3 regions of the Marinobacter sp. es.042 genome follow, and region 3 is predicted to be linked to each of the others. Evidence: predicted binding sites of a transcription regulator. Region 3 holds the regulator's gene; each other region holds the start of a gene.
The links. Region 3 encodes sigma-54, which starts transcription at its own class of promoters, with help from an activator protein. Its sites were predicted from a motif close to ANTGGCATNNANNTTGCTNT; they were not measured.

Region 1 (3,761 bases), 470 kb from region 3:
ATATCTGCGGCAACTCATCAACGCGTATTTTACGAATGATTTCACCAACTTTGGTTACCCTTGCATCATTCTGGCTGGCCCAGACAGCTCCATGCTTTTCAGCATCGGTAATCATTGAGCGGAACTTGTAAACTTTAAAGCCCTTTCCATTCAACCCCACACGTTCCTGGCTATATAAGACGGGGGCTTTGAGGCCGTCCTCAATCTTGATAGCAATAACCGTTAGCAGCATCAGCGGCAAGCCCGCAACTAACAGCACGGAAGAAGCCAGGATATCTAAAGACCGTTTGCCAAATCCGGACACCGACGAAAGATTGAAGCCGTCAGAAAATACCAGCCATCCCCGTGTCACCATTTCCAAAGCCACTTTTCTCGACTCTCTCTCATAGAAAGTAGCGCCGTCCACTATTCGGACCCCTTCCATTTTGCACTCCAGGAGATCTTCCATTGGAAGACCTTTGCGCCTGTCATCAACGGCAACAACTATCTCCTGAACGGGATTCTTCAATACGTATTGATGCAGGGAAGCGGGCAAGCGCAGCAGATGTTCTTCAGGAATCTCAACAGGCTCGCCTGGCAGCGGGACAAACCCCTGGAGAATAAAACCTTTCCGGTTAAAGGGAGTTGTCAGGTCTTCGTGAATCTGCCGAGCCCTGTGTCCAGCACCGAGCACGAGTACTTTTCTTTTAAATGCGTCCTTCCCCGCCAGAGCAAAAAACATCCAGCGGCAAACGCCCAGAAGAAAGAAACCGAAGACAGAAGCAGAAGTCAGTAAATCTGTGAAGCCCAAATACCAGAGCCAGTCGTTCGATAGAATGTAAATAAATGCAGAGGCGGGAACGCCGATGATGAGGGCGAAAATAGTCCTCAGCATCATTCCGGACATGCCCTCATCCAAACGGGATTGATGCACGCCCAGCGAGATCATGATCAAAAGGTTTACCAGCCCGAAAACAAGCGCCGAGGGCAGGAGAAAGAGGTAGCTCTCTAGAAAGAACGAGACTTCACCAAAGTGGCGAAAAAAAGCAGCCAGAGAGAAGCTTGAGACCAGTACAATTAGGTCGATGAGGCCCAGAATAACAAAGGGAACATGGATGTAGTGCCTGAACAATCTGACGTGGGCCACGCCAACTCCTTTTGCTGTCCAATGTAAACGCTTCTGCGCATCCGATGCGGCAGATAATACACTGGACAGAGTTTACTGCATTTTAATGATACTGCAATCAACCGTGAGACTCTTCGGTGCCCGCCTAAGGCCCCCTTAAGCAAAAAGACCCCGCCTAAAGCTTCAACGAGGTCTTTGATGCTTAAGGGCTTCAGGCTGATCTGCGACGACGAGCCATGCCCAAACCCAATACGCCGAGGCCCAACAGTGCGAGCGTTCCGGGCTCGGGCACTGCCTGAACATCGGAAATGCCAACAATCAAGTCGTTGTAGTCAAAATCACCATTAATAAGATCTTCAAATCCTAATATCAGTGAGCTGCCATAAAACGCGGTGTTCCCGCTGCCAGTGACGTCGAAGATCCGGGTCATATCTACTCCACCATTCATACTGGCATCGGAGTAGAAGGTAGTGTCTCCACGCTGCAGATAGAAACCGAACGTAGATCCAATTTTGGCCGATGCATCGCCGACCTTTGCAGTACCTGCCTCAAGGTCGAACTCGACCTGCAATCCTCCGGAGCTGTCTGCACCGGAAAACACCTGGAGCATCTGGCTGGTATCGTTAATATCGTAGATGCCAAAATTATTTGCCGCGGAAAATCCGGCAAACTCAAAAAGCAGGAAAGCGCCTGCCGAATCGTTTGTTCCATCAACGTCGTTAAGGGTGGCAAACGAAGCGCCCGTGTCGTAGAAGGCCCCATCTTTTTCGGTAGCTTTAAAAACATCGGCACCCGAATCGGTTTTCAGGTCAAAAACACTCACAGGTGTGGCATGCGCGAAGGAAATACTGGCTGAAAACAAGCCGACTGCTAGCAACTTCGAAATCAATTTCATTGAACTGCTCCTTTTACACCTACTTCTTTTGAATATGCTGACTATGTTCAAGCAGGTCGCGTGCCAAGAAATAAAAACATTATGAATCAGCTAGTTAAAAAATTCTAATTGCAGATTTGTAAATTTTACTGACAGTTTTTCGGATTTCGTGAGTGAATCGATACACCTTGCAATCCGACTCGCCTGATGTTTAACACGAGACAGGTGTTTTCACGGTTTCCAGTGTAAAGGTATACCACCGTCTTGGTTTGACTAGCGTTGATTCCATTCTAAGCGTCTCCTTCACATTCCAAAATGTTCCTTCGTTCAAGTGGCGAGATGGTTCTCTCGAAACAATACTTTCGGTATCCAGCGAATAACGCTTTCAGGGAGAGTCAAAATGCTTCGCCATAAACTGTCACTGGCGTGTTCCGTTGCGCTGATCACAGGATGCCAGAGCTGGCCTCCTCAAGACCCGAACAGACTCCCGCCTACTGCTGCACTCCCCTCTACGAGTACTCTGGGAGAGGTTCAGGTCTTTTTATGGGACAACCTATCTGGCACCAGCGTCCAAGCGCTTACGTCTTATGAAGCATTTCCTGATAGCCCCGATGTGACTCAGATGCTCGGCGAGCTCAGGGGGCCAACAGGGAGGGGAGATAATTACGGAAGCTTTGTGCGGGGGTACATTATCGCCCCTGAGACAGGTCTCTATCGATTCTTTGTAAGCGGCGATGACCAGACCGAATTTTGGCTAAGCCCATCATCCGATCCTTCCAAGAAAAGCAAAGTGGCCGAGGTGACCGGCTGGACGAATGTTTTGGAATACTCCAAATACAGCTCTCAGAGCTCGGGCTCGATAGAACTTAATGTTGGAAAAAGATATTACTTTGAGATCATTCATAAAGAAGGTGGAGGCGGCGACCATTTTAGCGTTGCCTGGGAAGGCCCAAGCTTTAGCCGCGAAATTATTGCTGGACAGAACATTGCCAGCTACGCAGGAGAGACTTCTTCCGCCGATGAGGGAGCCGGTTCTGAGGCGAGTTTCAGGCTTGGGTACTCTGTCGGTTTCCTTGATGGATCGGAAGGCCTGGCTTTCAATCCAGAATACCCTCCGCTTGATGGCGATCAGGACGGCATATACGACAACTGGGAAACAGTGCATGGCTTAAACCCCGAAGATCCAGATGACGCAAATTCCGATCCTGACAACGATCTACTGGTTGCAGCAGACGAATTTTTACTGGGTACAATGGAAAATAATCCCGACTCCGATGGCGACGGCATCCCGGATGGAGCCGAGTACGCCTCTTCATTAGACCCCCTGAATCCATCCGATGCTCAAGAAGATCTGGATGATGATGGGGTCAGCAACCTTGATGAATTCATTGCAGAAACCGACCTGAACGATGCTCAATCCTTCCCTGCTGAAACCGTCCAGCTGAACTATACGCGAGGCTTTGTAGGTCAGTATTTTGAGGGAAGGAACTTCGATAATTTCCTACTGGCTCGACAGGACCAGGCCATTCAGTATTCAGCTGGTACAGGTTCATTTGTAGATAGACAATCGAACGATAATTTCAGCGCCAGATGGTACGGTCAATTTGTAGCACCCCACTCGAGCAGCAGCAGAAACTACACTTTCAGAATTCGGGTTGATGATGGCGCAAGGCTTTATATTGACGGCGAGCAGCAAATTTCGGCTTGGCTAGACCAAGGCGCAACTACCTACACAAAAACCTTACCGCTACAACCGCAGCAAAATGTCGACTTATTAATGGA
Region 2 (3,761 bases), 950 kb from region 3:
CAGCATCAACGCCCGTGCCTGCTGGTGGGAATAGTAAGCCGTAACGCAAATATAAAGCCCGGTGGATAAAATCGACACGATGCTGGTCAGCAGGGGCGAGTGTGGTCCGTCTGCCGGGCCGACGATCGCAACCGCACCCGCAATGGAGGCCGCCATGAAGCCGGTGCCCAGGACCCACTGACGGATACCACCAACAATCAGGCAACTGAACATCAGCATCAGTGCAACGGCGAGGGAGGGGATGACGATCAGCCCGATGCAACCAATGAAAGCGCCACCAACCACGCAATCAAATATCAGCATTTTCTGACGGATGCGTGGCGAATTCCTGAGGAAAGTGCGGCGAGTCAGGGCATGGGCGATGTGGGGCCAGGTGAGGGCCCCGGCAACCAGCCAGAGAAGCCATTGCGGAAAGGCGCCCTGGAGAACGCCGGTTACGATAATGGCGGCGGTTGAGGTGTATGCCAGTACCCGGCCATTGTAATCGGGCATCGGGGGAATGGCGATCGGGTTGCCCGCCGCCTCAGACGAGAGGGCTCTGCCAGCTGAGCTACTGGCATTACGCAGGTCTGCCGGGGCACTCATCATTTCAGAAACGGATCCTGCCAATGAGCATGTCGCGGAACATGACCCAGTCACCCATAAGGCTGTACAGTGGATATTTGAAGGTAGCGGGGCGATTTTTTTCAAACTTGAAATGACCAACCCACGCAAAGCCATAGCCTATGACCGGCAAGGCCAGAAGCCACAACAGCTTTCCCGAAGCCAGAGCCCATACGGCGACTATCAGAACCAGGAGACTTCCAGCGAAATGCAAACGGCGACAGGTGACGTCGCTGTGCTCTTCGAGGTAGTACGGATAAAATTCGGAAAAGTTATTGAAGGTTTGCTGGTTGCTCATTGTGTTGCCACTCAACGTTGTACGACCGCGTCATTTATAATTGTTGGTAGACCCGACTACGACTAAAGGTTAACAGCATTACGTAGAACCCACAATTCACAGCCATGAATTGTGTTCGTACCTATATTTCAACAGTCTTTAAACAGCGAGCAGATATGACCGCAGTTACCGATTTCCTCCTGAACCGCTCCTCTGAACCGAGGCTGGAATCACCCGCGCCGGATTCGACAACCCTCGAAAGGGCCTTTTCCTGCGCGGCGCGTGCACCGGACCATGCACTGCTCAGGCCCTGGCGCTATCTGGTGATCGAGGGTAAAGGCCTTGAAGCCCTGGGAGAGCTGTTTGCGTCCACCTGTGCCAATAACAGCGATGAGAAAGAAATCGAGAAGCTCCGGCGTGCCCCCCTTCGCGCACCCATGGTCATCGTTGGTATCGCGTCGCCCAGGACGCATCCCAAAGTACCGGAAATCGAGCAGGTCATGTCGGCAGCTGCCGGCATGAGTTTTGTTGAGCTTGCCCTTCAGGATGCCGGTTTCGGCGTGATGTGGAGAACAGGCGGCGTTGCCTACCACTCCTCGGTTCACCAGGGGTTGGGCCTGGAAGAGCATGAACAGATTGTTGGCTTTCTCTACACCGGTACGGTCTCGGCATCCAAGCCGTCTGTGCCCAGACCGGCGGTGGACGAGTTTGTGAGTCATTGGCCCTGAGACCTTGTTGAATACCCCCGGCTTCTGCCGGGGGAAGCAGCTTGCCGCTTTTTCTTGCCCTTTTCCTTTCTCCTTTCCCGTAACCGCTACTCGGATTCTCTGCAGGGCCTGCCAACACTGGGTTCCGTGACAAATTAACACCTGACCATAATTCTGGCATTCAGCTTGCTTTAGTCCTGTCAAAGAGCACAGCCGGCAAAAACAGCTCGGCATACCAGTGCAGTTTTCGGGAGGCAACATGGCAATTACGTTTGATTCGGCTCTGGGCATTCATCAACACGCGGTTGAAGCGCGTGTTAAACGCGCCGAAGTTCTGGCAAACAACCTGGCAAACGCCGACACCCCGGGTTTCAAGGCGCGGGATCTGGATTTCCAGGCAATGATGCAGAAGGCCCAGGAGCAGGTCAGCGGATTCCAGATGGCCAAAACCCATGACGCGCACATGGATACCTCGCCATCGGCCTCGGAGAGCGATTTGATGTATCGGGTTCCCCATCAGCCGTCGGTTGACGGCAATACGGTAGACGCCCAGCAGGAGCAGACGCGGTTCATGCGCAACGCCATGGATTTCCAGGCCAGCTTCCAGTTTTTGAACAGCAAGTTCAGCGGTTTGACCAAAGCCCTCAAGGGCGAATAAGCCGCAGTCACAGGATTAGCGAAGGAGAGTTTTCATGTCACTGGGCAGCATTTTTGACATCGCCGGTTCCGGCATGACCGCGCAATCACTGCGGCTGAATACAACCGCGTCCAACATTGCCAATGCAGAAACGGCAAGTTCCAGCACGGGGGAAACCTATCGTGCCAGGAAGCCGGTTTTCTCGGCGATTCAGCAGTCTCTGATGAATCCCGGGCAGGGAGGCTTGCCCATGGCCGCCGATGAGGGGCCGGGTGCCGGCGTGAGGGTTGACGGTATTGTCGAGAGTGATGCGGAGCTTCAGATGCGTTACGAGCCCCATCACCCGGCGGCCAACGAAGATGGTTATGTCTTCTACCCGAATGTGAATGTGGTCGAAGAGATGGCGGACATGATGTCGTCGTCCAGAAGTTTCCAGATGAATGTGGATGTCATGAACACAGCCAAGTCCATGATGCAGCGCATTCTGACTCTTGGTCAGCAGTAACGGGGTGAGGAGCACAACATGACTGCAGTAAATGCAACAGACGCGTCGGATGTTCTGAGCCAGTACCAGCTGAAGCAACAGAATGGCGGCCAGGGCACCAGTGAGCTGGGCCGGAACGAATTCATGGAATTGATGCTGGCGCAATTGAAAAACCAGAACCCGCTGGAGCCCCAGGACAACGGCGAGTTTATCTCCCAGCTCGCACAGTTCAGCTCACTGGAAGAAATGCAGAATCTCTCCGGCACGGTTGAGGATGTGGTTGGCCAGTTCCGATCCACCCAGGCGCTACAAGCGTCGGCCATGGTGGGTAAAACCGTACTGGCGCCTTCCCAGATCGGGATCCTTGGTGCCGAAGGTGAAATTACCGGAACCATTCAAGTGCCAGCTTCGACAGGTGGGCTCCGCCTGTCTATCGAAGGGCAGAATGGCGAGCGGGTGCGGCAGATCGACATGGGCAGCAGCCAGGCAGGTGTTGTGTCCTTCCGCTGGGACGGCCAGGACGGTAACGGCAATCCTTTGCCGCCGGGGCCCTACCGCATTGTGGCAGAAGCCTCCTATCCAGATGGCCCGCAGCAGCTGGGCACTATGGTGAGCGCTAATGTGGACAGCGTATCCCTCGGCCAGGGCGGCTCGATAACCCTGAATCTTGCAGGCATGGGCTCCATCGCCCTGTCTGACGTGAAACAAATTAACTGAGACCGGTGAAACACCAAGGGGTGAACCATGGCATTTAATACAGGTTTGAGCGGCCTTCGTGCGGCATCGGTGGATCTGGACGTCACCGGCAACAATATTGCAAACGCCAGCACCGTCGGCTTCAAAGGCAGCAAGGCGCAGTTTGGCGATCTATACGCAAGCGGGTTCCTGAGCGCAGGCACCAACCCGATCGGCGACGGTGTCCGGGTTCAGGACGTTAAGCAGTCTTTTGGGCAGGGCAACATCAGCTTCACTGACAATGGCCTGGACATGGCGATTGCCGGCGATGGTTTCTTTATCCTGAACAACGGCGGCGAGATTCGTTATTCCCGCGCA
Region 3 (3,761 bases):
CGGATTCAGCGCAGTATTGGTGAACGGAACGCCACTCTGACAACATCAACACTGACGCTGGATAATGACCGGGGCATGGTATATACCGACGCACCCGTAGAAATACGCGACGTTACCGGAGTTACCCGGGCCACGGGCATGAAAGCGTGGATTGACGAGCGGATTCTGGAACTGAACTCCCAGGTGGAAGGACGCTATGAAACCGGAAACTAACCGATACCGGAGCCTGCTGGCCGCCCTGCTGACAGTCGCAATGGCTGGCCCGGTGGCGGCTTTCGACCTTGATTCCGACATCCCGATCAAGGTTACCGCCGACAACGCCCGCCTGGACGATGGCCAGGGCATTGCCACTTACACCGGCGATGTGGAGCTTGAACAGGGCAACACCCGCCTGAACGCGGAGCGTGTGGTCCTGTACCGTACAGAAGACGGCCTGAGCCGCATCGAAGCTTCCGGAACCCCCGCAAGGTACAGGCAGCCGGCACGCGAAGGTGAAGGTGAAACCGACGCCCGCGCCCTGAATATTACCTGGTCTGCCACCGACAGCCAGCTGACCTTTGAACGGGAAGCGGTGATTGAGCAGAATGGCAACCTGTTCCGCGGCGACGTGATTCACTATGATACCGCTGGCCGCGTTGTAACCGCAGAAGGCGGCGCCGAGACCGGCGAAGGCACTGGCCGGGTAGAAATGGTGATCCAGCCGCGCAGCGCCGACAGACGCACTGACAAACAGGAAACCGATGGCAGTTCTGAGAGCCAGTAACCTGGCAAAGAGTTACAAGCAGAAAAAAGTGGTTATCGATGTATCCCTGGAAATCCGAAGCGGGGAAATTGTCGGACTGCTAGGCCCCAACGGCGCCGGGAAAACCACCTGTTTCTACATGATCGTGGGGCTGGTACCTGCCGATCACGGGCGGATCACCATCGACAGCCGGGATATTACGCCGCTGCCGATGCACGGTCGGGCCCGTCAGGGCATCGGCTACCTGCCACAGGAAGCCTCGGTTTTCCGCAAGCTGTCTGTGCGCGACAACATTATGGCGATCCTCGAGACGCGGCAAGGCCTGAGCAAGGCAGACCGGCAGAAAAAGCTCGAGGAGCTGCTGGAGGAATTCCACATCACCCATATCCGGGACAGCGTTGGTATGGCCCTGTCCGGTGGTGAGCGGCGACGGGTGGAAATTGCCCGGGCCCTGGCCATGGAGCCGGCTTTCATCCTGCTGGATGAGCCCTTCGCCGGTGTTGACCCTATATCCGTCAGCGACATCAAACACATTATCCGGCATCTGCGGGACAAAGGGATTGGCGTGCTGATCACCGACCATAACGTGCGCGAGACTCTCGATATCTGCGAGAACGCGTACATTGTTTCCGGCGGGCACATCATCGCCTCCGGCAATGCCGATGCGATCCTGGCAAATCAACAGGTCAAGGAAGTCTACCTCGGGGACGAATTCAGGCTGTGACAGTGAATGGCTCATTGTTTTGATGATCTGTTGCAAGTAAACTCGGCAAAGAACTTGCTAGGGTAAAGAAAAACCGCGGCAAGTAACCGGCATATAAAGATTTTTTCAAGACCTATGACACAAAGCGCTGATGAGTGACGGATCCTGAACCATGGTTATGAAAGCCTCCTTACAGTTAAAGCTGGGTCAGAGCCTGACCATGACACCCCAGCTGCAACAGGCGATCCGACTTCTCCAGCTCTCTACCCTCGACCTCCAACAGGAAATCCAGCAGGCATTGGAATCCAACCCCATGCTGGAGACATCCGAGGACGACGATCAGACCGACACGGCCACCGAGAGCGACGAGCGCGAGGCCAACGCGGCCGAGTCTGCTGCGGAGACCACGCCAGAACCGTCCAGCGACTGGGACGAATCCGAAAACGGTCCGGACTGGGCGTCGGAAAACGAGATTCCGGATAACATTCCGGACGACCTGCCGGTCGACACGGCCTGGGATGACATTTACCAGTCCGCCCCCGCCCCGGCAGCCCGCAACGACGACGAAAACGATCACGATTTCGAGACCCGCAACTCGCCCACCGAGACCCTTCAGGATCACCTGGAATGGCAGCTCAACCTGACTCCCCTGAGTGAGCGGGACCAGGCCATTGCCCACGCCCTGATGGACGCCGTGGACGAGCGGGGCTATCTCACCAGCCCTCTGGAAGAAATCCACGCCGGGCTGCTGGACGAGAACGAAGAAGACCCCCTTGAACTGGATGAAGTGGAAGCCGTCCTGCATCGCCTCCAGCACTTCGATCCCCCTGGCGTGTTTGCCCGGGATTTGCAGGAATGCCTGCTGATACAGCTTAACCAGCTGCCGCCGGACACACCCTGGCTAGCCCAGGCACGCCTGGTGATCACCCACTACATCAACCTGCTGGGCAACCGGGACTACGCCCAGCTGTTGCGTCGCAGCCGCCTGAAAGAAGATCAACTCAGGGAAGTCCTTGCGTTGATTACAGGCCTCAATCCGCGCCCGGGCGACGTGATTGATCGCGCCGAGCCCGACTACGTGATTCCGGACGTCATCGTTCGCAAACACAATGGCCGCTGGCGTGTTGAGCTGAATCCGGAAATTGCACCGCGCATCCGGGTGAATGCCAGCTATGCTTCACTTATAAGGCGCGCAGACAGCAGTGCAGACAACACCTACCTCCGCGATCAGTTGCAGGAGGCCAAGTGGTTTATCAAAAGCCTGCAGAGCCGCAATGAGACCCTGCTGAAAGTGGCGACCCGTATTGTCGAGCACCAGCAGGGTTTCCTGGATTACGGCGAGGAAGCAATGAAGCCGTTGATTCTCTCGGACATTGCCCAGGCGGTGGAAATGCATGAATCAACGATTTCACGGGTAACCACCCAGAAATACATGCATACCCCCCGGGGTATTTTCGAACTGAAATATTTCTTCTCCAGCCATGTCAGCACTGATGAGGGCGGAGAATGCTCTTCCACGGCCATACGCGCGATGATCAAGAAGCTGATTGCCGCCGAAACACCCAAAAAGCCGTTGAGCGACAGTAAAATTGCAGCCATGCTAGGGGAACAGGGTATCAAGGTTGCGCGACGCACCGTTGCCAAGTACCGGGAGGCCATGCACATTCCGCCGTCCAACGAACGCAAGCGGCTGGTCTGAATACCCCGGGACGGGACGCAACACCGTATTCGCCGGCGCACAATGCGCCAGCACCCAGACCGGCTCCCGGGAGCCGGCATGATGACAACAGGAGACGCCTATGCAACTCAACATTTCAGGCCATCACGTAGAACTGACTCCCGCACTGAAGGATTACGTTTCAGAGAAGTTCGAGAAGCTCGAGCGTCACTTTGACCACATCAGTAACTGCCAGGTGACCCTGGAAGTGGAAAAGGTGCGCCAGATTGCGGAAGCCACATTGCACGTGGTAGGTGGTGAGATTCACGCAAAGGCAGAAAACGAGGATATGTACGCGGCCATTGATGCCCTTATCGACAAGCTCGACCGTCAGATCCTCAAGCACAAGGAAAAGAATGTAGAACGGATGCACGGAAACGGCTCTCGCTAACGCGCTGTTTTCATGCACTTCATCTAATCGAGCTGCGACATGAGTAACGTGTCGCAGCCTTTTTTTTAACGGAAATGCAGTCGATCCATGAGCGACACATCCCTGACCATAGACAACATTCTTGCTCCGGAGCTCACCCTCTGCAGGGTAGCTGCGTCCAGCAAGAAACGGGCCCTGGAGTTTATTGCCGAGCAAATAAACCATCAGG

Region 1: CFB02_RS18305 (PEP-CTERM sorting domain-containing protein) is a predicted target of sigma-54. The motif match lies at 2,049-2,068, and genes of this name have one in related genera.
Region 2: flgB (flagellar basal body rod protein FlgB) is a predicted target of sigma-54. The motif match lies at 1,761-1,780, and genes of this name have one in related genera.

What each region holds. Positions count from the first base shown of each region.
Region 1 covers NZ_LT897781.1:1,014,292-1,018,052, reverse strand. The annotation lists gene CFB02_RS04920 (TIGR03013 family XrtA/PEP-CTERM system glycosyltransferase) at 1-1,126, opposite strand, end outside; gene CFB02_RS18305 (PEP-CTERM sorting domain-containing protein) at 1,317-2,000, opposite strand; gene CFB02_RS04910 (PA14 domain-containing protein) at 2,380-3,761, shown strand, end outside.
Region 2 covers NZ_LT897781.1:1,491,114-1,494,874, reverse strand. The annotation lists gene CFB02_RS07060 (adenylate/guanylate cyclase domain-containing protein) at 1-492, opposite strand, end outside; gene CFB02_RS07055 (Mpo1-like protein) at 590-901, opposite strand; gene CFB02_RS07050 (nitroreductase family protein) at 1,057-1,608, shown strand; gene flgB (flagellar basal body rod protein FlgB) at 1,847-2,245, shown strand; gene flgC (flagellar basal body rod protein FlgC) at 2,280-2,729, shown strand; gene CFB02_RS07035 (flagellar hook assembly protein FlgD) at 2,748-3,425, shown strand; gene CFB02_RS07030 (flagellar hook protein FlgE) at 3,453-3,761, shown strand, end outside.
Region 3 covers NZ_LT897781.1:545,842-549,602, reverse strand. The annotation lists gene lptC (LPS export ABC transporter periplasmic protein LptC) at 1-213, shown strand, start outside; gene lptA (lipopolysaccharide transport periplasmic protein LptA) at 197-763, shown strand; gene lptB (LPS export ABC transporter ATP-binding protein) at 741-1,466, shown strand; gene CFB02_RS02695 (RNA polymerase factor sigma-54) at 1,618-3,144, shown strand; gene hpf (ribosome hibernation promoting factor) at 3,245-3,553, shown strand; gene ptsN (PTS IIA-like nitrogen regulatory protein PtsN) at 3,641-3,761, shown strand, end outside.